DNA from 4 places in the Mesorhizobium shonense genome. Region 3 is predicted to be linked to each of the others. Evidence: predicted binding sites of a transcription regulator. Region 3 holds the regulator's gene; each other region holds the start of a gene.
What was found. Region 3 encodes PhoB, which activates phosphate uptake and scavenging genes when phosphate is short. Its sites were predicted from a motif close to TGTCATNNANCTGTCAT; they were not measured.

Region 1 (2,199 bases), on a different contig from region 3:
CGCAGTTCCTGCCGCAGGCGCCGGAGCGCATGCGCGTGCCCGATATTTCCGGCGGCGACGGTGATCCGCGCGACGTGACGCACGAGCCGGCCGACAATTCCTGGCGGGAACTTCTGGCGCTGCTCGGCACCACCGAGCCGACCGAGCTCATCGATCCGACGGTGGGCGCCGAGCGGCTGCTCTACCGGCTGTTCCACGAACATGGCGTGCGCGTCTTCCGTGGCGTGCCCGTCGCCGACCGGTGCTCCTGCTCGCGCGAGAAGATCCGCGGCATCCTCGAAGGCTTTTCGGCCGACGAGATCAAGGACTCGACCGAGGACGGCGGCATCCATGTCGCCTGCGAGTTCTGCTCGACGCAGTACGACTTCGATCCGGCGGAGTTCGCGGCCGAGTGAGATCGTCCTTCTCCCCGTCACTATACGGGGAGAAGGTGCCGGCAGGCGGATGAGGGGCGGCGCCAAGTCCGGCGATGGTCGCGCCTCTCATTCCAGCGTTGTTATATGCCTGGAAGATAATCGCACGAGTCCGGCGCTGCCCCTCATTGTCCTGCCGGGCATTTGTCCCCGTATAGTGACGGGGAGAAAAAACGCTCTCGCCCAGCGTTTAGTTCACCGTTCGCCTCGTCCCCGGCATGTCGAGCGAGAAGGCGGGGATGGCGACATCGAACGTCTCGCCGCGCCCGTTGCGCATCGTGTAATGGCCGACCATGATGCCTGATGGCGTCGAGAGCGGGCATCCCGACGTGTACTGGTAGCTGTCGCCGGGGTTGAGCTCCGGCTGGTCGCCGACGACGCCCGCGCCGCGCACTTCCTCGACGCGACCGCGGCCGTCGGTGATGTGCCAGTAGCGCGACATAAGCTGCACGAACTCGTCCGACCGGTTGTCGATCGTCACCTGGTAGCCCCACACATAGCGGTTCTCGGACGGATCGGAACGATCCTCCAGATAGAACGGCCTGACCTGCACTTCGATGTTGCGCGTCACGGCGCGATACATGGGTCACTCCGGTTTGCCGGCGAAGGGAACGTTTGTCGCGCTTCGTGGTTATTAGGTGAGGCGCCATCCTGCCAGTTTCTAGCGCACGTGCCGAAAAACAATGTCATTTAAGTGACACATGACAATGTTGGTGTGCACAAACCATGCCGGGCGACTCGGGCGCTCTGTCGACTGATTGAAATGGCCGCGGGCGGCTTTTCCGGAGTGACCAGATCTCGATGGAACTGACTCTCGCAGCCGCCTTTGCATCGTCAGCCCTTCTTCTTTCCAATTTCGCCAGCATCATGCTCGCATCGTCGCGGCTGAAGGCGCGTCGCATCATTCCTCCGCCCGCGGAGAAGCAGCCACCGGTCTCCATCATCGTGCCGTCGCGCGGCGTCGAGCCGTTCGCCGAGGAGATGCTTGATCGCGCCTTCTCGCTCGACTGGCCGCGCTATGAGCTGATCTTCTGCGTTGCCGGCGCCGAAGACCCCGTGGTCAAGCTGATCAATGCCGCGATCGCGCGCTTCCCCAAGGTTCCGGCGCGGCTGCTCGTCGGCGACGACAGGATCAGCGCCAATCCCAAGCTCAACAATTGCGTGAAGGGCTGGCAGGCGGCGCGGCACGACTGGGTGATCCTTGCCGATTCCAACGTGCTGATGCCCAAGGACTATGTCCAGCATCTGATGGCGGCCTGGCGGCCGGATACCGGCCTCGTCTGCTCCACGCCGATAGGCTCGCGGCCGGACGGGTTTTGGGCCGAAGTCGAATGCGCCTTCCTCAACACGCTGCAGGCGCGCTGGCAATATGCGGGCGAAGCGCTCGGCCTCGGCTTCGCCCAAGGCAAGAGCATGTTGTGGAACAAGCCGATGCTCGACGCGAACGGCGGCATCCAGGCTTTAGCCGCCGAGATCGCCGAGGACGCGGCCGCCACCAAGCTGGTCAACGGCTTGGCACTGCGCGTCAATCTCGTCGCGTCGCCCTTCGAACAGCCGCTCGGCCAGCGCACGTTCGCCGAAATCTGGTCGCGTCAGGCGCGCTGGGCGCGGCTGCGCCGCGTCACCTTCCCGCTGTTTTTTGCCCCCGAAATCCTGACCGGTGTGGCGTTGCCGTTGCTGCTCGCGCTTGTCGCGGCGGCCAGTGCCGGCGTCAGCCTGCCCACCACGGCGCTTTGCGTTCTGGCGTTCGCCTATGTGCCGGAATGCCTGCTCGCCTGGTCCAAGG
Region 2 (2,199 bases), on a different contig from region 3:
GGTCCAGCTATAGCCGCTGCATATAGGGCCCGAGCGTGATCAGCGCGACGGCGGCGATCGCCAGCACGACGCCGGTGGCCTGCAATGCATTCAAACGTTCGCCGAAAAAGACCAGTGCAACGACGTTCACCGACACCAGTTGGATCACCGCCGACAGGCTGAACGACACCGACATGCCGAATTCTCGGATCAGCCTGAGCATTATCAGATTGCCCGCGGAATAGAGCGCGAGGGTCAGCAGGATCTTGGCCAGGCTCGGCGCCAGCCCCCATTGCTTGGCCGCCATCGCCGCAAAAAGGAAGATCACCGTCGAAACGCCAAGCTGCGTCAAGCCCCAGAAACTCACGTTTCATCCCCTCTCGAAGCGGCCTTCGCCGCGCCCGTCGCCGTCCTTGTTTCCCAAGCGCGTGGAGCCGTCAAGCCGAGCAGTGGAGGACAAGAGCGAAGGCCGCGGCCAGCCCCCTTCTCCCCGTCATTATACGGGGAGAAGGTGCCGGCAGGCGGATGAGGGGCGGCGCCAGCGTTGGCCATCAGCATTACACGCCGGGCGTTGTCCTTGCTTGAAGCGATCGTCACGGCGCCTCTGTTTGCTAGGTCGGCTCCGCCCCTCATTGCCCTGCCGGGCATTTCTCCCCGTATAGTGACGGGGAGAAAGGGCCGACATCGACGGCTTCGCCAATCACCGGGTGGTACGTCGAAGCCATGTCACGAAAATGTGATCGGCTGCCTTTAGGGATCGACGGGTCACAGTTCCAGCCACCTCAAGAAGCCAGAGGACAGCCCATGACCCAATCCCCTGAAACCCGCTTCCGCACCAGCCAGCTCGAGGAGAATGACGGCCCGTCCGTCAACCCCACCGACAACCGCACCATGGGCGAGATCATCGCCGCGCGCTTCTCGCGCCGCGGTTTCCTGAAGGGTTCGCTGGCCGTCTCGGCCATCGCCGCCACCGTCAGCCCGCTGGCGCTCGTCGCCGCCGACGAGGCGCGCGCGACCGAGGGCTCCGCCTTCAAATTCGACGAGCTCGAAGCCGGCATCGACGACAAGCATCATGTCGCCCCGGGCTACGATGCCGACGTGCTCTTGCGCTGGGGCGATCCGTTGTTTGCCGATTCGCCGGAATTCGATCCGGTGAAGCAGTCGGCCGAGGCCCAGGCCAGGCAGTTCGGCTACAACAACGACTATGTCGGCTATATCCCGATCGACGGCTCGGCCGAGCATGGCCTGCTGGTCGTCAACCACGAATATACCAATCCGCATTTGATGTTCCCGGGCATCGTCAAGATCGTCGAGAAGGATGGCAAGAAGGCCGCCGAGCTGGCGCCGCTCAGCAAGGAGCAGGTCGATGTCGAGATGGCCGCTCATGGCGGCACCATCGTCGAGATCCGCAAGGAAGGCGGCAAATGGCAGGTGGTGCGCGACGGCAAGCTCAACCGCCGCATCATGTCCACCACCGAGATGGCGCTTTCCGGTCCGGTCGCCGGCCATGACCGCGTCAAGACCAATGCCGACCCGTCCGGCACCAAGGTCATCGGCACGCTCAACAACTGCGCCGGCGGCGTCACGCCCTGGGGCACCTATGTGATGGCCGAGGAAAACATCCACGGCTATTTCTCGGGCGAATTGCCGGAAGGCCACAAGGAGGCCGCCAACTACAAGCGGCTCGGCATCCCGGAAGGCGCCTATGAATGGGGCGCGCATTACGACCGCTTCGACCTCGCCAAGGAACCGAACGAGCCCAATCGCTTCGGCTGGATCGTCGAGGTCGACGTCAACGACCCGAATTCGGTGCCGCGGAAGCGCACCGCCATGGGCCGCTTCAAGCATGAAGGGGCCGAATCGATCGTCGCCAGGGACGGCCGTGTCGTCTTCTATCTCGGCGACGACGAGCGCTTCGACTATGTCTACAAGTTCGTCACCGCTGGTAAGTTCAATCCCAATGACCTCGCGGCCAACATGAACCTGCTCGACGACGGCACGTTGCATGTGGCGAAGTTCGCCGAGGACGGCTCGGTCGAATGGATGCCGATCGTGTTTGGTCAGGGCCCGCTGACGGCGGAGAACGGCTTCGCCGGCCAGGCCGACGTGCTGATCGAGACGCGCCGCGCCGCCGACCTGCTCGGGGCCACCAAGATGGACCGGCCGGAAGACATCCAGCCCAATGCCGGCAACGGCAAGGTCTATGTGATGCTGACCAAC
Region 3 (2,199 bases):
CAGGGCATCACCGATTCCCATGCCCGCGCCATGCTGTGGTCGCCGATCACGCCTTTGACCGACATTCCCTTTGCCGACATCCTGGAAAAGGAGTTCGGCATTCCCGCCACCATGGAGAACGACTGCAACATGATGGCGGTGGCGCTGCAATGGCGCGACCCCGACCGCTATCGCGACAATTTCATCGCCATCCTGCTCTCGCACGGCATCGGCATGGGCCTGGTGCTGAAGGGCGAGCTGTTCACCGGCACCCATTCTTCCGGCGGTGAGTTCGGCCACATGATCCACCGCCCGGGCGGCGCGCTTTGCCGTTGCGGACGCCGCGGCTGCGTCGAGGCCTACGCCGGCAACTACGCCATCTGGCGCAGCGCCATGAAGATGAGCGAGGACGCCGAGCCGGTCGACGTCGGCGACGCCGACATGCGGGCTCTTGCCGCGAAGGCGCGTGAAAAAGACGGGCCGGAGCGCGAGGCCTATCGCCGGGCGGGCGAGGCGCTCGGCTTTGGGCTGGGCAGCCTGTTCGCGCTGATCGACCCGGCGCCGGTCGCCATGGTCGGCGTCAGCGCGGCGGCTTTCGACCTGATCGAGCCGGCGCTGCGGGAAGCCATCGCCCAGACCGCCGGCGGCCAGCACTCCAAATCGATCTCCTTCGACACCGAGCCGAACGAATTGCCGCTGATCCGCGAAGGCTGCGCCATGCGCGCGCTGAGCTTCGTCGACCAGGAGATTTTCGCGCCGGGCGCCCAAGCGCGAGCGGGGATGGGCAAGAACGTAGCCTGATCAGCCTTGAAGTGATCGTTGGGTTCCGTGTCCTGCCAGGCGCCGGAGATTAGCGAAAGCCCCGCAGCTTCGTCATTCCAGGGCGAAGCAGGAGCGAAGCTCCGTCGCGGAGACCCTGGAATCCATGCCGTTACCTCGGACGCAGGGCGCGGAGCAGAATTCTGCACCGCCGCGGCGCGTGGAAGTCACGGCATGGATCCTCGGGTCTTCGCCGCGTCGCTACGCTCCTTGCTCCGCCCGTGGATGACGAAGCAAAAGCGTCTCGGCTACTCCCCAGCGTGGATGTTGGAAGTGCATAACCTGTCAGAACATCGGTGCCTGAAACTTAATCCTCGCGGATCGCGTAGCCAGCCCCGCGTATCGTGCGGATGACGTCGGGCATGCGGCCGTTGTTGACCGCCTTGCGCAGGCGTCCGACATGCACGTCCACGGTGCGCTCGTCGATATAGATCGTCTCGCCCCAGACATTGTCGAGCAGCTGGCTGCGCGAGAACACGCGGCCGGGATGCCGCATCATGAATTCGAGCAGCCGGAACTCGGTTGGGCCGAGCCTGATCTCGCTCTTCTTGCGGTAGACGCGGTGCGATTCACGGTCGAGCACGATGTCGCCGACCTTGAGCACGCTGGACAGCACCTCCGGCTTGGCACGGCGCAACAGCGCCTTGACCCTGGCCATGAATTCCGGCGTCGAGAACGGCTTGACCAGGTAGTCGTCGGCCCCCGTCGAGAGGCCGCGCACCCTGTCGCTTTCCTCGCCGCGCGCGGTCAGCATGATGATCGGCAGCCGTTCGGTCTCCGGCCGCATCCTGAGGCGCCGGCAAAGCTCGATGCCGGAAACCGCCGGCACCATCCAGTCGAGCACCAGAAGGTCGGGCACGTTCTCCTGCAGGCGGATCTCGGCCTCGTCGCCGCGGGTCACCACCTCGACCTGATAACCCTCGGATTCGAGATTGTAGCGGAGCAGCACCCCCAGCGGCTCCTCGTCCTCCACCACCATGATGCGTGGGGCGATCATTTGTCAGGCACCTTTGCTCAGGCCGCCGGCGCCGACATCGCCGTCTCGTCCTGCTTCGGACGATTCGCGGGCAATTGGGTGCCGGTCAGCACGTAATAGGCATTCTCGGCGATGTTGGTGACATGGTCGCCGATGCGCTCCAGATTCTTGGCGCAGAACAGGAGATGCGTACAGGCCGTGATGTTGCGCGGATCCTCCATCATGTAGGTCAAAAGCTCGCGGAAGACGGAGGTGTATTTGACGTCGACGCGCTCGTCGTCGTTCCGGAGCTTGGCAAGCGCCGTGGCGTCGCCCGCGGTGTACTCCTCGATCACGCCCTGGACCTGGATCAGCACCAGCTGCGCCATCGAGTCGATGGAATGCGACAGGTCGCGCGGCGCCGCGCTGACGCCGACCGAGCCGAC
Region 4 (2,199 bases), on a different contig from region 3:
GGCGAGATCGTCGACCAACAGGATCAGCGTCGTCGAGCGGTCGGGATATTCCTGCGTGCCTTGCGAAAAGCCGTCGAGCGCCGCCATCTCCGCCGGATTGGCGATCAAAGCGAAATGGGCATCGGCCGGCGTGTTGGCCAAGGGCGCGCCGGTGTGGAAGCCGAGCCAGGCCTTGACGGAAGCTTCCGCCTGCAGCCGTGGATCGAGCCAGATCGGCGTGTCGTTGTCGCAGAGCGAAAGCGCCACGGCGCCGGCGGTCGCCGACAGCGGCGCCGGCGGATGGGCGAGCGGCGGCAGGGCCTGCACGCTGCCGGGGCGCGCCATCGCATCCATGATGGCGCGAAACACGACTTGAGCGTTGAAGACGGGATCGACGAAGCCGCCTTCGATCGATTGCGTGGCGATGTCCATCAGTCCTCTCCGCGCACCATGGTGAAGAAATCGACCTTCGTGGCCGCCGTCTCGACACGCCGCTTCTCGTGCGCCGCCTCGAGCACCGCGCGCAACGGCGCGACCAGTTTTCTCTCGACCGCCTCGCGATGAGCCGGGTCCTGCCAGAGCGCGTCGGCTATTGCCGCGAGCTTCGCCTTCCCCTTGTCGCGGCCGAGCGCATAGGAATGGCCGACCTGTCCGGAGGGCAGCCGCACGGTGGCGCGGGTGACCGTCGCCTCGCCGACATTGAAGGGCGCGCCGCCGCCGCCGATCCGCCCGCGCACCGTCACCAGCCCGGTTTCCGGGCCGCGCAGCAGTTCGGCCTCGGAGGGCAGGCCGGAGCCGTTCCAAAGACGCGTGATTTCATCGGCCGCCGCATGCGCCAGCGTCGCCATCATAGCCTTCCGCTCGGCCTGCTCGCGCGCTTCCTGTCCTCGCATGGCTTCACTCCTCGCATGAAGATAATTTATCTATTGATATAGACAACTATACAAATTATACTCATCACCTAGCGAGAGTCCATGACGGGTGGATGACAAAGGAGCGTAAAAGTTTGGCGGCGGGGAAATGATCGGAATTGCGAGCAGCATTGAAAGGCGCAGCGGCGTGTCGCTGTGGCGCCAGATCGCCGACAAGATATTGCAGGGGATCGCGAGCGGCGATTTCGCCGAGAACGCGGCGCTGCCGCCCGAGGTCGCGCTGGCGGAACGCTACGGCGTCAATCGCCATACGGTGCGCAGCGCCATTGCAGCCCTGGTGCAGGACGGCGTGCTCAAGGCCGAGCAGGGGCGCGGCACCTTCGTCTTATCGCGCAAGCGGCTGTCCTATCCGATCGGCGCCCGCACACGCTTTTCGACCGGGCTGCAGGGACAGACGACCGAGCGCCACATCGCTCTGTTGTCGTCCTCGACCGAGCCGGCCAACCGGCGCATCGCCGAGGCGCTCGGGATCGCCAGGGGGGCAGCGGTGATCCGGCTGGAAACGCGCGGCGAGGCCGACGGGCATCCGGTGTCGCGGGCGACGACCTGGTTCGACGCCAAGCGCTTCGCCGGCATCGAGGCCGCGATGGCGGAGACGGGATCGATCACCGCCTCGCTCAAGCGCTTCGGCATCAACGACTATCTGAGGCACTCGACGGTGTTGTCGGCCCGTCATGCCGATGCCGACGATCTTGCCGCACTGGATTTGCAGCCTGGCGCCATCGTGCTGGTGGCGGTTGCGGTCAACGTCACGCTCGACGGCCAGCCGATCCAGTTCGCGGAGTCGCGCTTTCCCGCGGAGCGGGTGGAACTCAGGCTTTCGGCGAACGATTAGCCTTCGACGTCGTCATCCGGGGCGTAGCAGGAGCGAAGCTCCGTCGCGGAGATCCCTTGGATAAAGACGATTAAGAAAGGTACTGTGACGCCGCGTTCTTTCACACCCCCCTCTGTCCTGCCGGACATCTCCCCTGCAAGGGGGGAGATTGGCAGCTTAAGCGCCGCGCCCTTCTTCGACGTCGACAATTGGCGAAAGCCGCGCAACATCCGATCTCCCCCCTTGCGGAGGAGATGTCCGGCAGGACAGAGGGGGTGCTGTCCCGCCAGCGTTTCGGAGTGCTGCGCTGCTGAGGCGTTCTGAAGTCATAGGGTCCCAGAGTCTTCGCCCCTTGCTTCACCCTAGGACGACTCCCTTGGCGTTTTCCGCCAATCGCCGACGCAAGCCGACCTGCGAACCAGCGTCTCACCCAACCTCGATAACCGCCTTGATCAATCCCGACTTCTCATGCGC

Region 1: a site for PhoB is predicted at 1,098-1,114, ahead of ABID26_RS13265 (ceramide glucosyltransferase). Genes of this name have one in related genera too.
Region 2: a site for PhoB is predicted at 704-720, ahead of ABID26_RS30155 (PhoX family protein). Genes of this name have one in related genera too.
Region 4: a site for PhoB is predicted at 954-970, ahead of phnF (phosphonate metabolism transcriptional regulator PhnF). Genes of this name have one in related genera too.

What each region holds. Positions count from the first base shown of each region.
Region 1 is NZ_JBEPLM010000004.1:196,048-198,246, reverse strand. Features, by position in the region: gene ABID26_RS13275 (Hsp33 family molecular chaperone) at 1-395, shown strand, start outside; gene apaG (Co2+/Mg2+ efflux protein ApaG) at 604-996, opposite strand; gene ABID26_RS13265 (ceramide glucosyltransferase) at 1,215-2,199, shown strand, end outside.
Region 2 is NZ_JBEPLM010000017.1:5,420-7,618, reverse strand. Features, by position in the region: gene ABID26_RS30160 (hypothetical protein) at 8-346, opposite strand; gene ABID26_RS30155 (PhoX family protein) at 784-2,199, shown strand, end outside.
Region 3 is NZ_JBEPLM010000012.1:237,202-239,400, forward strand. Features, by position in the region: gene ABID26_RS27135 (ROK family transcriptional regulator) at 1-780, shown strand, start outside; gene phoB (phosphate regulon transcriptional regulator PhoB) at 1,106-1,795, opposite strand; gene phoU (phosphate signaling complex protein PhoU) at 1,813-2,199, opposite strand, start outside.
Region 4 is NZ_JBEPLM010000010.1:170,257-172,455, reverse strand. Features, by position in the region: gene phnH (phosphonate C-P lyase system protein PhnH) at 1-411, opposite strand, end outside; gene phnG (phosphonate C-P lyase system protein PhnG) at 411-872, opposite strand; gene phnF (phosphonate metabolism transcriptional regulator PhnF) at 1,000-1,746, shown strand; gene ABID26_RS24290 (zinc-binding alcohol dehydrogenase family protein) at 2,152-2,199, opposite strand, start outside.